DNA from 2 places in the Burkholderia sp. AW49-1 genome. Region 2 is predicted to be linked to the other one. Evidence: riboswitches for the same ligand, from Rfam matches in the RefSeq annotation. Region 2 holds a riboswitch; the other holds the start of a gene.
The links. Region 2 has a riboswitch for thiamine pyrophosphate ahead of thiC (phosphomethylpyrimidine synthase ThiC). Riboswitches for the same ligand answer to the same signal wherever they lie in the genome.

Region 1 (7,824 bases), on a different contig from region 2:
ACAAGAGCTGATCGACGCCGTCAACGGTGTGCTGTGGAACTACGTGCTGATCGCGCTGCTGCTCGGCGTGGGCGCATGGTTCACGTTGCGGTTCCGGATGATCCAGCTGAAGGCGCTGTTCCTCAGCATCAAACTGGTCGGCAGCAAGGGTGAGCCGGGCAGCATCTCGTCGTTCCAGGCGTTCGCGACCGGGCTCGCGAGCCGCGTGGGTACCGGCAACATCGCCGGTGTCGCGGTCGCGCTGACGGTCGGCGGGCCGGGCGCGATCTTCTGGATGTGGATGACGGCGCTCGTCGGGATGTCGTCGGCGTTCGTCGAGGCGACGCTCGCGCAGATCTTCAAGGTGTCGCATCCGGACGGCAGCTATCGCGGCGGCCCCGCGTACTACATCCAGACCGGCCTGCGCTCGCGCGGCTTCGGCGTGCTGTTCTCGCTGTCGCTGATCCTCGCGTTCGGCTTCGTGTTCAACGCGGTGCAGGCCAATGCGATCGCCGATGCGTTCCATACGTCGTTCGGCTGGAGCCGCGAGACGGTCGGCCTCGGCCTCGTGCTGCTCACCGCGCCGCTCATCTTCGGCGGGATTCGCCGCATCGCGTCGGTCGCGCAGGTGATCGTGCCTGTCATGGCGATCGGCTACCTCGCGCTGGCCGTCTACGCGGTCGCGACGCACTTCGCGCTGGTGCCGGGCGTGATCGCGCTGATCGTGAAGAGTGCGTTCGGGCTCGAGCAGGCGGCGGGCGGCCTGACCGGCTACGCGGTCAGCCAGGCGGTCGCGATGGGCGTGAAGCGCGGGTTGTTCTCGAACGAGGCCGGCATGGGCAGCGCGCCGAACGCGGCCGCGACTGCGAGCGTGCGGCATCCGGTCGTGCAGGGGCTGATCCAGATGCTCGGCGTGTTCGTCGACACGATCGTGATCTGCAGCGCGACCGCGTTCGTGATCCTGCTGTCGGGCCAGTACGAACTCGGCACCGGCATGGAGGGCGCGGCGCTCACGCAGCGTGCGATCGCGAGCCACGTCGGCGACTGGGGCGGCATCTACATGGCCGTTGCGATCTTCTTCTTCGCGTACTCGTCGGTGATCGGCAATTACGCATACGCGGAAGGCAACGTCGACTTCATCACGAAGCGGCGCGGCGTGCTGCCGCTGTTCCGCATCGCGGTGCTCGGCATGGTGATGTTCGGCAGCGTCGGGCAACTGCCGCTCGTATGGGCGATGGCCGATACGAGCATGGGGCTGATGGCGATCATCAATCTGGTCGCGATCCTCGCGCTCGGCAAGTATGCGCATGCCGCGTGGCGCGACTATCGCCGCCAGCGCGCGCAGGGCATTGCCGATCCGGTGTTTACGCGCAACACGATTCCCGAGCTCGCGCGCGTGCTGCCGCCCGACGTGTGGGGCGAGCACGGTCCGCTGCCGCAGCGGCCGGTGTCGGCCGATGCGGTGGCCGAAGCGCGTGTGGCGGTGCGCGAGTCATGAACGGCGACCGGCTCCGTGCGTTCGTCGCGCTGATGCCCGATGCGGCATCGCGCGACGCGCTGCACGCGCTGCCGGTCACCCGGGGCGCGCGGCGCACGCTGCCCGCGCAACTGCACGTGACGCTCGCGTTCATCGGCGCGATCGAACGCGCGCGTTGCGATGCGCTGGCCGCACGCCTGCCGGCGCTCGCGGCCGCGCATGCGCTGCCGATGCAGCCGGTCGAGCGGATTGCGTGGTGGCCGAGCCTGCCGCGCGCGAGACTGATCGTCGCGGAACTCGCACCCGATCCCGCCTGTACTGCGCTGAATGCCGACTTGTGCGCGCTGCTGCTCGAACTGGGCGTGCCGGCGGACCGCCGGCCGTTCAGGCCGCACGTCACGCTCGCGCGGCTGCCGCGCGACGCGGACGGGCAGCCCGCGCACGGCGGCGCGACCGGGCGGCCGGTCGCGCTGCGTTTCGTCGCGCTGACGTTATTTGAAAGCCGGCCGTCGCACGACGGCGTGTCGCATGTGCCGATCGTGTCGGTGCCGGTCGGGCGGGCGTAGCGGGAAGGCGGGTGGGGCGAGGAAGAGAGCAAGGCCGGCGCGGTATGCGTCGGCCTTTTTGCTTCGGTTACGCGGCGACCTTGTCGCTGTCGTTCACGCGTTCGACGTTGATCGTGCCGACGTGGAACGCGGCCAGCGATTCGCGATGCGCGATGCTGACGATCGCGGCTTTCGGCAGCCGTTCGGCGAGCAGGTGATAGAGCCGCGCTTCGTTGTCGGCGTCGAGCGCGCTCGTCGCTTCGTCGAGGAACAGGAAGTCGGGCTTGTGCAGCAGCACGCGCGCGCCGGCTAGACGCTGCTGTTCGCCCGGCGACAGCACGCGCGTCCAGTGGCCGGTCTCGTCGAGGCGCCCGACGTAGTCTTCCAGGCGGCACGCACGCAGCGCGTCGCGGCACGCGTCGTCGGTGAACGCGTCGGGCGCGGCCGGATAGGTGAGCGCGGCCTTCAGCGTGCCGATCGGCAGGTAGCTGGTTTGCGGCACGAACATCATCCGGGCGCCGACCGGCGCGTCGATCGCGCCGTCACCGAACGGCCACAGGCCCGCGAGCGCGCGCATGAACGTGCTCTTGCCGGAACCCGACTTGCCGACCACGAGCCAGCGCGAGCCGGGTTCGATCGTCACGTTGCCGATGTTCGCGAGCGCGTTGCCGTTCGGCAGCGCGAGTTTCAGCGACGACGTCGACAGCTTCGCGGCATCGACGTAGTGCAGGTTGATGCCGCCGTGCTCGGTCGCGGGCGACAGGCTTTCCTTCAGGTGCGACGTGCCCATCACACGCTTGAATTCACGCAGACGGTTGACGGTGGCGCGCCATTCGACCAGGGTCGAGTAACTGTTGATGAACCACGAGAACGAATCGCTGACGGTGCCGAACGCCGACGAGATCTGCATCAGCACGCCGAACGAGAACGCGCCCGCGAAATAGCGCGGCGCCGCGACGACGAGCGGGAAGATGATCGCGATCTGCCCGTAGAAGCTCAGCACGAACGTGAGGCGCTTCGTGTACTTCATCACGCGCCACCAGTTGTCGCGAATGCGCGTGAACAGGCTCTGCGCGTTGATGGTCTCGGTTTTCTCGCCGTCGTAGAACGCGATCTGCTCGGCGTTCTCGCGCACGCGGATCAGCCCGAAGCGGAAGTCGGCCTCGACACGCTGCTGCTGGTAGTTGATCGACACGAGCGGGTGGCCGACCTTCTGGATGATCAGCGAGCCGACCACCGCGTACAGCGCGGCCGCCCACACCATGTAGCCGGGGATCGTGATCGGCGTCGCGCCGAGCGAGAACGTCAGCGCGCCGGCGAGCGACCACAGGATCGTGATGAACGACACGAGCGTGACGACCGTCGACAGCAGATCGAGCGACAGCGCGAGCGTCGTCGTCGCGAACGACTGGAGGTCGTCGGTGATCCGCTGGTCCGGGTTGTCGGCGAGGCGGTCGCGTTCGATCCGGTAGAACGCGCGATCGCCGAGCCACTGGCCGAGAAAGCGGTCGGTGAGCCACTGGCGCCAGCGGAACCCGAGCATCTGGCGCAGGTAGCGGCCGTACACCGCGAGGATGATGAAGCCGAACGCGAGCGCGGAGAACTGCATCAGCAGGTTCGGGAAATCGTGGACGTCCTTCGACTGCAGCGCGTTGTAGAACTGCGCGTTCCACTTGTTCAGCTTGACGTTGATCCAGACCACGCAGAGATTGATCGCGATGATCGTGACCAGCAGCCCCCACGCGATTTTCCATTCGGACGACACCCAGTAGGGTTTGATGAGGCTCCACGCGGATACCGGGCGCTCGTCCTGCGGCGCGTCGGAGGCGGAGCGGACGGGATCGATCGATTGGGTCATGTGCTTCCTGATGAGTAGCCGGCGCGCGTGCCGGGCGGGGCCGGACGCGCGCCGCGATACGGCATGCCGGGACGGGGTGCCGACTGACGGCGGGCGTCCGGATGGTGACCCGGGCGTCTTAAACGGCACTTAAGGCCGGCGGTGACGCGGCAACCGGCCGCTCGCGCGGCCGGCCTGCGGGCATTGTGCCAGAGCGGCGCGGCACGACGGCGAATTTGCCGCATGGGGGACAGTTTGCGGCGCTTTCCGCTTTTATGGTCTAATGGCCGACGACGAAACAGGGGTGCTTCGAGCGCGGCCGACGGACAGTTCCGGGCGACGCGGCGAGGCTGAGAAAGACCCTTCGCACCCGATCCGGGTAATACCGGCGAGGGAAGTTTCTGATCCCGCCGGGCCGCGCTGGCTGCCATCCCACATGGTCAGCGCCCGAGTCCCGCCCGGCCGGCCTTTGCTGCCGGTTTCGTCCTTTTGGGTACGCGCGTCGCGCGTTACGGAAGGAATGATGACCGCTCAATCTTCAGTCTTTTGCGCTGTTCCCGATCCGCTGTCGCGTGCGTCCGCACGGGACGGTGTGCGCGCGCCAACGTTCGTCGCACGCGCCCGCGCGATCTGCGGGGAGGGCGCGCGATGAACCTCCACGCTTCCCGGCCCGATTTCGCGGTACTCGGCGGCGGCCTCGTCGGCCGTCTGATCGCGTGGCGGCTTGCGGGCGACGGGCATCGCGTCGCGCTGTACGAGCGCGGCGGCCCGGACGGCGAGCAGTCGGCCGCGTGGGTCGCGGCCGCGATGCTCGCGCCGCTCGCCGAGGCGGCGAGCGCCGAGCTGTTGATCACAGAGCTCGGCGCGGCATCGCTCGCGCGCTGGCCGCAATGGCTCGCGGAACTGCCCGAACCGGTGTTTTTCCAGCAAGACGGCACGCTCGTCGTCTGGCATCAGGCCGATCGCGCCGAGGCACCGCTGTTCGAGCGACGCGTGCGCGCGAACGCACCGGCCGAGTTGTTCGACGGTGGCTTCGTCGCGCTTGCCGGCGCGCAGGTCGACGCGGCCGAGCCCGCGCTCGCGGGGCGCTTCCCGCGCGGCCTGATGCTGCCGCGCGAGGGGCAGCTCGACAACCGGCAGGCGCTGCGCGCACTCGCGGCGGGCCTCGCGCAACGCGGCGTCGAGCTGCACTGGCACGCGACGATCGACGACGCGAACCGGCCCGACGCGCATTTCACGATCGATTGTCGCGGGCTCGGCGCGAAATCCGCGCTGCCCTCGCTGCGCGGCATCCGCGGCGAAGTCGCGCGCGTGCGCGCGCCGGGCATCGGGCTCACGCGGCCCGTGCGCCTGCTGCATCCGCGCTATCCGCTGTACATCGCGCCGAAACAGGACGACCTGTACGTGATCGGCGCGACCGAAGTGGAGGGCGAGGACATGTCGCCCGTCAGCGTGCGCTCGGCGCTCGAGCTGCTGAGCGCGGCGTTTTCCGTGCACCCGGCATTCGGCGAGGCGCGCATCCTCGAACTGAACGCGCAATGTCGCCCGACGTTGCCCGATCACCGCCCGGCGGTGATCTGGGACGGCGCGACGACGCTGGCCGTCAACGGCCTGTACCGGCACGGCTTCATGATCGCGCCGGAAGTCGCGCATGCGGCGGTCGCGTTCGCGCAAGCCGCGCTCGGCGGTGCATTCGCCGATGCCGACGCGTTCGTGGCGTGGCGCGATGCCGCGCGCTGGCCGACGCTCCTTCATCACCGCGACGACGCGCGCCAGCCGGCCTGACGCGCGCCGCCGACCGAATTCGATCAAGCCTCATGGATATCCAGATCAACCAACAGACGCTGACGCTACCCGACGGCGCGACGGTGGCCGACGCGCTCGCCGCGTACGGCGCGCGTCCGCCGTACGCGGTCGCGCTGAACGGCAATTTCGTCGCGCGCACGCAGCATGCGGCGCGCGCGCTCGCGACGGGCGACAAGCTCGACGTCGTGCACCCCGTCGCGGGCGGCTGAGCGCCGCCGGTTCGCCCCCCGCTCTTCCAGGAAAACGACATGACGTCCCTCACTTCCGCCGACGCGCTGACGCTGTACGGCGAAACCTTCGCAAGCCGCGTGCTGCTCGGCACGTCGCGCTACCCGTCGCTGCAGTCGCTGTCCGATTCGATCGCCGCGTCGCGCCCCGGGATGGTGACGGTCGCGCTACGCCGCCAGATGACCGGCGGCACGGCCGAGGCCGGCTTCTTCGATCTGCTCAAGCGTCACGCGGTGCCGCTGCTGCCGAACACGGCCGGCTGCCAGACCGTCGCCGAAGCGGTGACGACCGCGCATATGGCGCGCGAGGTCTTCGATACCGACTGGATCAAGCTCGAGCTGATCGGCGACGACTACACGCTGCAGCCCGACCCGGTCGGGCTGATCGAGGCGGCCGCGCAGCTGGTCAAGGACGGCTTCAAGGTGCTGCCGTACTGCACCGAGGATCTCGTGATCGGCCGGCGTCTGCTCGACGTCGGCTGCGAGGCGCTGATGCCGTGGGGCGCGCCGATCGGCACCGGCAAGGGCGTCGTGAATCCGTACGGGCTGCGCGTGCTGCGCGAGCGGCTGCCGGACGTGCCGCTGATCGTCGACGCCGGGCTCGGCGTGCCGTCGCACGCATGCCAGGTGATGGAGTGGGGCTTCGACGGCGTGCTGCTGAACACGGCCGTGTCGCAGGCCACGCATCCGGAAATCATGGCGCGTGCGTTCGCGCAAGGCGTCGAGGCCGGCCGTGCGGCCTATCTCGCCGGGCCGATGGATGCGCGCGAGACCGCGCACGCGAGCACGCCGGTCGTCGGGATGCCGTTCTGGCACCAGGACGGGGGCAGCGCATGAGCGTGCGCTTCGCCGATGCATTCTGGCCGCCGGCCGACGAGCTGGCCGAAGCGGCCGAGCGGATTCGCGCCCGCCTGGGCGACTGGCCGACCGGCACGACGCCGTGGCGGCTGTGCGTCGCGGCACCCGACGTGCCGGCCGACGGCGACGTGCTGATCGTGTCGGCCGGCGATCGTGCCGCGCAGGCGCGCGCGTCGGCTGCGTCGCGCCCCGCGTCGCCGGACGCGGTCGCGATCGAGTTCGACGAACACGGCGCGGTGCTGCACGCCGCGGGCGTACGCTACGCGCTGGAAGCCGCGCATCCGCTCGCCGACGACTGGATCGCGGCGCTCGCGGCGTTCCTCGATTGCGGCTTCGCGCCGATCGACGCGCTGGTGCTCGCGCTCGCGTGGCGCGACGGCGACGAAGCGCGCGGGGGCGATGCGTGGCCGGTCGATGCCGCGCGGTTTCCGCGCGTCGCCGGCCTGGCCCCGGCACCCGAGCCCGCATTCCCGCCGTGCCCCGCGCAACTGGGCCTCTATCCGGTCGTCCCCGACGCCGAATGGGTCGAACGCGTGCTCGAGTGCGGCGCGCGAACCGTGCAGCTGCGCGTGAAAGGAGCGGATCCGGACGGGTTGCGCCGGGAAGTTGCACGCGCGGTTGCGGTGGGGCGCCGCTATCCCGATGCGCGCGTGTTCATCAACGATCACTGGCAGATCGCGATAGAAGAGGGGGCGTACGGCGTACATCTGGGTCAGGAGGACCTGGAAACGGCCGATCTCGCCGCGATCGCACGCGCCGGCCTGCGGCTCGGCCTGTCGAGTCACGGTTATTACGAGATGTTGCGCGCGTTGCACGAGCGCCCGAGCTATCTGGCGCTCGGCCCCGTGTACGCGACCGCGACCAAGGCGGTCGCGGCGCCGCCGCAAGGCCTCGCGCGGATTGCCCGCTACGCGCGCTTCGCGGGCGCGCGGGCGCCGCTCGTCGCGATCGGCGGCGTGGGGCTCGACACGTTGCCCGACGTGCTGGCGACGGGCGTCGGCAGCGTCGCGGTGGTCAGCGCGGTCACGGGCGCAGGCGATTATCGGGCGGCGATTGTTGCGTTGCAGCAATGTTTTGCCCGACAATTTGACAATC
Region 2 (7,824 bases):
CGGTCGGCCTGCGCGTCGATCTGCAAGTGCGCGAATCCGCGTGACGCACCCGTGAAGCACGGCGGGCGCGGCCGCGCCCCGCCGCTCACGATCCGCCGAACCAGTTGTAGCCCTGATCGACCCAGTAGCCGCCCGGGTAGGTATCGGTCACGAAGATTTCCATGATGTGCTTCGGATTCTTGTAGCCGAGCTTGGTCGGCATCCGCAGCTTCATCGGAAAGCCGAATTCGGGCGGCAGGCGACGGCCGTCGTAGTCGAATGCGAGCAGCGTCTGCGGATGCAGCGCGGTCGGCATGTCGATGCTTTCGTAGTAATCGTCCGCGCACTTGAAACCGACGTATTTCGCGTGCGTATCGGCGCCGACGCGTGCCAGAAACGCGCCGAACGGCGTGCCGCCCCAGCGGCCGATCGCGCTCCACCCTTCCACGCAGATGTGCCGCGTGATCTGCTCCGCGTGCGGCAGCGCATACAGCTCGTCGAGCGTCCACACGCGCTTGCCCGTCACGCGGCCCGACAGCACGAGCCGGTAGGTCGCTGCGTCGACGTGCGGCACCTCGTCGATGCCGTAATACGCGTTGAACGGGAACGGCCGCGTGATGTCGGCCTCGGTATAGGTCGGCGCAAGCCGCTCGCCGCTGAACAGCCAGGCCTGCACGCGATCGTTCATGCGCGACACCTTCTCGAGGAACGCGTTGACCGATGCGTCGTCCTGCAGCGTGCAGCCGGTCAGCATCGTCAGGCCGCCGAGCGTCAGCACGCGCCGGTTGAAGAGGCGCCGCGACGGCATTTCGAGTTCGCGGCGCACGTCGAGCTCGAGCGACTTGCGGTCGAGCGTCCAGCCCGGCCGCCCGCGATTGTTTCCGGATTCCGACATGATGAGTTCCTTCGCTCGCGGCGTGCGGGTCAGCGGCCGCGCAGCATCGCGAGCAGCGAGCGCGGCACCAGCAGCGCCATCGCGACGTGTACGACGAAAAACGCGACGAGCAGCGACATCGCCCAGAAGTGCACGACGCGCGCATCGTCGTAACCGCCGAACAGCGCGCGCAGCAGCGGAAACTGCACGGACTTCCAGATCGTGAGCCCCGACAGCACCAGCACGATCAGATCGACGATCGCCGTCAGGTACGCGGCACGCTGCACCGCGTTGTAGACGCTCAGGTCGTCGTGCGACAACCGGCCGCCCAGCGCCGCGCGCACGTCGCGCCATATCGACGCCGGCGTGACCGGCAGCATCTTTTGCGCGAGGCGGCCCGTCGCGATCGACATCGCGAGGTAGAACAGCCCGTTGCCGACCAGCAGCCACATCGCCGCGAAATGCCATTGGAGCGCGCCGCCCAGCCAGCCGCCGAGCGTGATGCCGTGCGTGAACGTGAACGGCGGATAGATCGGCGACGCATCGTAGATGCGCCAGCCGGACAGTGCCATCAGGATCGCCGCGAGCGCGTTGAGCCAGTGGCTCACGCGTACCCACAACGGATGAATCTTGCGCGCGGGCGGCGTGGCAGCCGTGCGCCCGGCAGCGGGAACGGTTTGCATGATGAAGACTCCCGGAACGTAGCGGCGGTGCGCGATGCGCGGGCGGCCTCGTGTACCGCATGCGCCGGCCGCGCCCCGCCCGCGTCGGTCAGTTCGACGGCGCCATCTTGTCGCCCGACATCGACTTGCCCATCGCGTCGTGCGACATCGCGTCCTTCTTCATCGCGTGCTTCTTCATGGCGCCCTTCTTCATCGCGCCGTCCTTCGCCATCGCGTCGTGGCCCATCGCATCCTTCGACATCGACGTGCCCTCCTTCGACATCGCGTCGTTCTGCGCATACGCGCCCGTTGCGGCCATGGCGAAACCGGCGACACAGGCTGCGATCAGTACTTTTTTCATGACATCTCTCCGAAACATGGGTTTGAGGAGCCGAATAGACGGAGGACGTCGCGGGATATGACAGTCGTTTCGAGATTTTTTTTTCAGGGACCGCCGAAACCGCTGCAATGCTGCGCCGCGCCGTCACTGTCAGCCAGGCCGCAGGGCCGTGCGGCGGTGTCATGCATCGCGGCTTGCGTGGCGGGCGCACCGCCCGCATTGCTGCAACTGCACCGCGACCACCGGTCCGCCACCGGTTGAAACCGCCGCGAAGCCAGTGTATTGTGTGCGCTGCTAACGCGGGGGTCCTGCAATGCGTTCGGTCAAACAACCGGCATTGCGGGTGAGAAATACCCTTTGAACCTGATCTGGATAATGCCAGCGCAGGGAAGCGTACGGATTTCGCCGCCATCCTTCTGACGAAATCCGCCGCCTCACCAAGCCTCGTCTCCTGCTTAGCTCGAGCCCCACATTCGTCAAGGGCTCCGGGCAAGCGCCGTGGCGCCTGTCCGGCGCTCACACAGGAGATTGCATGAACGCCAATCCGAAGTTTCTGTCCGCGGACGCCCACGTCGACGCCGCCGCCGTCGCCCCGCTGCCCAATTCGCGAAAGGTTTATGTAACCGGCTCGCAGCCCGACATCCGCGTGCCGATGCGTGAAATCACGCAGGCCGACACCCCGACCGGCTTCGGCGGCGAAAAGAACCCGCCGATCTACGTGTACGACACGTCGGGCCCGTACACCGATCCGGACGCGAAGATCGACATCCGCGCCGGCCTGCCGGCACTGCGCCAGCGCTGGATCGAGGCGCGCGGCGACACCGAGGTGCTCGACGGCCTGTCGAGCCGGTACGGCCTCGAGCGCGCGGCCGACCCGGCCACCGCCGACCTGCGTTTCCCGGGCCTGCACCGCAACCCGCGCCGCGCGCAAGCCGGCAAGAACGTCACGCAGATGCACTACGCGCGCCAGGGCATCATCACGCCGGAAATGGAATACATCGCGATCCGCGAGAACCAGCGCCGCGCCGAGTACATCGAAAGCCTCAAGTCGAGCGGCCCGAACGGCGCGAAGCTCGCCGCGATGATGGGCCGCCAGCACCCGGGCCAGGCGTTCGGCGCCGCGGCCTTCGGCGCGAACCCACTCGCCGAGATCACCCCCGAGTTCGTGCGCGAGGAAGTCGCGCGCGGCCGCGCGATCATCCCCGCGAACATCAACCACCCGGAATCCGAGCCGATGATCATCGGCCGCAACTTCCTCGTGAAGATCAACGCGAACATCGGCAACTCGGCCGTCACGTCGTCGATCGGCGAGGAAGTCGACAAGATGACGTGGGCGATCCGCTGGGGCGGCGACACGGTGATGGACCTGTCGACCGGCAAGCACATCCATGAAACGCGCGAGTGGATCATCCGCAACAGCCCGGTGCCGATCGGCACGGTGCCGATCTACCAGGCGCTCGAAAAGGTCAACGGCAAGGCCGAGGACCTGACCTGGGAAATCTTCCGCGACACGCTGATCGAACAGGCCGAGCAAGGCGTCGACTACTTCACGATCCACGCGGGCGTGCGCCTGCAGTACGTGCCGCTCACCGCGAACCGGATGACGGGCATCGTGTCGCGCGGCGGCTCGATCATGGCCAAGTGGTGCCTCGCGCATCACAAGGAAAGCTTCCTGTACGAACACTTCGAAGAGATCTGCGAGATCATGAAGGCGTACGACGTGAGCTTCTCGCTCGGCGACGGCCTGCGTCCCGGCTCGATCTACGACGCGAACGACGAAGCGCAGCTCGGTGAACTGAAGACGCTCGGCGAGCTCACGCAAATCGCGTGGAAGCACGACGTGCAGGTGATGATCGAAGGCCCCGGCCACGTGCCGATGCAGTTGATCAAGGAAAACATGGATCTCCAGCTCGACTGGTGCAAGGAAGCGCCGTTCTACACGCTCGGGCCGCTGACCACCGACATCGCACCGGGCTACGACCACATCACGTCGGGCATCGGCGCCGCGATGATCGGCTGGTTCGGCACCGCGATGCTGTGCTACGTGACGCCGAAGGAGCACCTCGGGCTGCCGAACAAGGACGACGTGAAGGAAGGGATCATCACGTACAAGCTCGCCGCGCACGCGGCCGACCTGGCCAAGGGTCACCCCGGCGCGCAGGTGCGCGACAACGCGCTGTCGAAGGCGCGTTTCGAGTTCCGCTGGGAAGACCAGTTCAACATCGGCCTCGATCCGGACAAGGCGCGCGAATTCCACGACGAGACGCTGCCGAAGGATTCGGCGAAGGTCGCGCACTTCTGCTCGATGTGCGGCCCGCACTTCTGCTCGATGAAGATCACGCAGGACGTGCGCGAATTCGCGGCACAGCAGGGCGTGTCGGAAACCGAGGCGCTGAAGAAGGGGATGGAGGTCAAGGCAGTCGAGTTCGTGAAGACGGGCGCCGAGATCTATCACCGTCAGTAAGTCGGCAAGCGAACGCGGCGGTCCGCACGGACCGCTTCGCTTCCTCAAGCACGGCAGAAAGCCCGCTTTCGAGCGGGTTTTTTTGCATTCGCGCGCATGCCGTGTGCCTGCCGGCGCAAGCGAAACAATTGATTACGAAACCGCTCGAGCCTTAACAAGTCCTTACAGCAGCTCCACGGAGCGACGCGTAGATTGGATTCATGCGCGGCCGTCAGGCGGCCGCGCGACCTCCGTTCACTACCACAAGGACAGCGATCATGAACCATTCGATTCGGCGTTTTGGGGTATGCGCGCTGCTCGTCGCGACGGTGGCCAGCCTTTCGGCCTGCGATTCGATGACGCGGCGCCAGCGTGATACCGCGATCGGTGCGGGTGTCGGCGGCGTCGCCGGCGCGGCGATCGGCGGCAGCGCGCTGTCGACGCTGGGCGGCGCGGCGGCCGGCGGCATCATCGGCAACCAGGTCGGCAAATAAGCCGGCCGGCTTACCCGGCTGCCGCGCGACGCGCGGCAAGTTCCGGCCTGACGGCGTTTCCGCACCGCGGAAGCGCCGTTTTTCATATGCGGCGCCGCAACACGCCGCAGGGGCCCGGAAATGATCCGTTACCGTTTAGCGCACCTTGTCATCGCCGCGCGGCCTAAGCTTAAGCATCTGCCGATTGCCGGCTCCGCCGGAGAGACATCATGAACAGGACCCTCGTCGCCGCGGCGCTCGCGTGCACGACGCTCGCCGGCTGTTACTACCCTTACGGCTACTATCCGTCCGGCTATTACGCGGCGGCGCCGGTACAGCCGGCACCCGTCTATGTTGATCCGGGCCCCGCGTACTACTATCCGGCCCCCGCCTATGCCCCGGCCTGGGGCGGCTACTGGGGCCCCGCGGTATCGCTCAATTTCGGCTTCGGCGGACGCGGCGGCTGGCACCATCATTGAGCGACCGCGCGTGCCGTCCGGCCGCTGCGCGTCGGGGCGAGCGGATTTCCCGGTTCTTGCCGGTTCTTGCCGGTTCTTGTCATTTCATCCGATCGTGAAACGACGGCACGGGAACGCGGTGTAAGATCCTTCGCATCCCGTCCCCTCGCCCGCCACGCTCGATGTCGCCCAAGAACGCCTTTCTGCTGACCGTCCTCGCTGCCCTGTGGGGCGCGTCGTTCCTGTTTATCCGGATCGGCGTCGCCGACTTCGGTGTCGCGCCGCTGATGGCGCTGCGCGTGGGCATCGGCGCGCTGTTTCTCGCGGGCTTCGCGCTGACGCGCTTCAGGCCCGCCGAGCTCGGCGCGCAGCTGCGCCGTCGCGCGTGGCCGTTGTTCGTCGTTGGCGCGCTGAACTCGGGCATCCCGTTCTGCCTGTTCGCGTTCGCCGAACTGACGCTGTCGGCCGGCGTGACGTCGGTGATCAACGCGACGACGCCGCTGTGGGGCGCGCTCGTCGCCTATCTGTGGCTGAAGGACAAGCTGTCGCTGCCGCGCGCGATCGGCCTCGTGATCGGCTTTGCCGGCGTCCTCACGCTCGTGTGGGATCAGATCGCGAACGCGCGCGGCGGCACCGGCGCCAACGCGACCGCGCTCGCCGCCGCCGCCGCGCTCGGCGCGACGCTGCTGTACGGCATCGCGGCCAACTACACGAAGCGCACGCTCAGCGGCGTCGATCCGCTCGTCAACGCGACCGGCAGCATGATCGGCTCGACCGTGCTGCTGGCGCCGTTCGCGATCGCGACCTGGCCCGCCGCGGCCGTCAGCGCGCATGCGTGGGGCGCCGTGCTCGCGCTCGGCATCGCCTGCACGGGCATCGCGTATTTCATCTTCTTCCATCTGATCGCGCACATCGGCCCGGCCCGCGCGATTACCGTGACGTTCGTGATCCCGGTGTTCGGCCTGCTGTGGGGCGCGCTGTTCCTCAGCGAACACGTATCGCTCGTGATGATCGAAGGTTGCGCGATCGTGCTCGTCGGCACCGCGCTCGCCACCGGCGTGATCAAGCGGATTCCCGGGCTGCGCCCGCGCGGCGGCGAAGCGGCCTAAGTGGCGGGCGGGGCGGGCGCTCCGCCGGTGCGGAATGCGAGTGCCGCGCGTCGACCGGTGCGCGACGGCGCATGTCGAGTTTCGACTCACGCCGATGCAGCCGCCCGGCTTTGCCGCTCCCCCGCATTCGTGGCACGCGATGCACGCGGCATACATGGCGCTGTCGCCGCATACGCGGCCGGCGACCCTTGGATGTCGCGCTCCCGGGCGGACAGCCCCTTCCAGCTGTCGGTGTAGCGTTTGCGTCTGGAGTTTCCCTGATACGCGCGCCGCACCATTCCCGTTACACTCGGATCACTCATCCGCGGAAGGCGGTTACGATGCACCACGTTCTTTCGCGTCCACCTGCGCGTGCGACGGCTTCTGCGTGGCGCGCACGATACCGCCCCCCGATCTCCCCAGGGCACCATTGACATGAAGCCCTCCCGCGACCTCTCGCTCGACTCCCTGCTCGAACGCCTCACGCCGACGCCCAGCGGCTGGATCGCCACGTATCGGGAAACGACGCTGCGCAGCGTGTTTCAACCTGTGCTGTCGATCACGCACAAGCGCGTGGTCGGCTATGAAGCGCTGCTGCGCGTCGTGGACGAAAACGGCACGCTCGTTTCGCCGGTCGCGCTGTTCGACCGGACGCGTGCCGCTGCCGACGCATTGCTGCTTGACCGCCTCGCCCGCTGCCTGCATACGGCGAACTTCGTCGCGCAAGGCATCGGCGACGGCTGGCTGTTCCTGAACGTGACGCCGCGCGTGCTCGATTCGGGCCTCGTGCAGCGCGAATTCGTCGAGGCGCTGTGCCGTCATTTCGCGCTGCCGCCGAACCGCATCGTGCTGGAAGTCGTCGAGCAGCCGTCGCGCGATGAAGCCGCGCTCGCCCGCACGATCGACATGATCCAGCACCGGGACTTCCTGATCGCGATCGACGATTTCGGCACCGGGTTCTCCAATTTCGACCGCGTGTGGCGCGCACGGCCCGATATCGTCAAGCTCGATCGATCGCTCGTCGAACGCGCGAACGCGTCGGCCGACGATCGCCGCATCATGCATCACCTGGTATCGATGCTCCACCAGGCTGGCGCGATGGTGCTCGCAGAGGGCGTCGAAAGCGACGACGCGCTGCAGACGCTGATGGAGGCCGATATCGATTTCGTCCAGGGTTTCCAGTTCGGCCAGCCCGATGCATCGATCGCGCACGCGAGCGCCGCTGCGCCCGCGATGCTCGACGCCGCGTGGCAACGCTACATCGCCCACCGGCATACGCCGGCGATCGCCGAGCAGCCGGGCTTCGACGCGATCGAGCGGCTCGTGCTCGCCGGCGCGGCCGCGTTTTCCGCGAGCGGCAGCCTGCAGGACGCCGCGCAGCGCGTATTCGTGGTGCCGGCCGCACGCCGGGTGTTCGTCACGGACGAGATCGGCGAACAGTTCCTGCCGTCGATCGGCGCGCGTCCCGAAGACGGGCAGACCAGCGGCACGCGGCTCTCGCCGCTGT

Region 1: another riboswitch for thiamine pyrophosphate. It lies ahead of ACV22W_RS24320 (FAD-dependent oxidoreductase); the one in region 2 lies ahead of thiC (phosphomethylpyrimidine synthase ThiC).

Annotation. Positions count from the first base shown of each region.
Region 1 is NZ_JBSAXF010000019.1:32,223-40,046, reverse strand. Features, by position in the region: gene ACV22W_RS24335 (alanine/glycine:cation symporter family protein) at 1-1,477, shown strand, start outside; gene thpR (RNA 2',3'-cyclic phosphodiesterase) at 1,474-2,022, shown strand; gene ACV22W_RS24325 (ABC transporter ATP-binding protein/permease) at 2,090-3,859, opposite strand; TPP riboswitch at 4,129-4,252, shown strand; gene ACV22W_RS24320 (FAD-dependent oxidoreductase) at 4,487-5,623, shown strand; gene thiS (sulfur carrier protein ThiS) at 5,656-5,853, shown strand; gene ACV22W_RS24310 (thiazole synthase) at 5,893-6,708, shown strand; gene thiE (thiamine phosphate synthase) at 6,705-7,824, shown strand, end outside.
Region 2 is NZ_JBSAXF010000016.1:45,137-52,960, forward strand. Features, by position in the region: gene ACV22W_RS22590 (helix-turn-helix domain-containing protein) at 1-44, shown strand, start outside; gene ACV22W_RS22595 (molybdopterin-dependent oxidoreductase) at 86-874, opposite strand; gene ACV22W_RS22600 (cytochrome b/b6 domain-containing protein) at 904-1,536, opposite strand; gene ACV22W_RS22605 (pentapeptide MXKDX repeat protein) at 1,625-1,876, opposite strand; TPP riboswitch at 2,147-2,263, shown strand; gene thiC (phosphomethylpyrimidine synthase ThiC) at 2,388-4,319, shown strand; gene ACV22W_RS22615 (glycine zipper 2TM domain-containing protein) at 4,577-4,792, shown strand; gene ACV22W_RS22620 (hypothetical protein) at 5,002-5,250, shown strand; gene ACV22W_RS22625 (DMT family transporter) at 5,412-6,338, shown strand; gene ACV22W_RS22630 (EAL domain-containing protein) at 6,753-7,824, shown strand, end outside.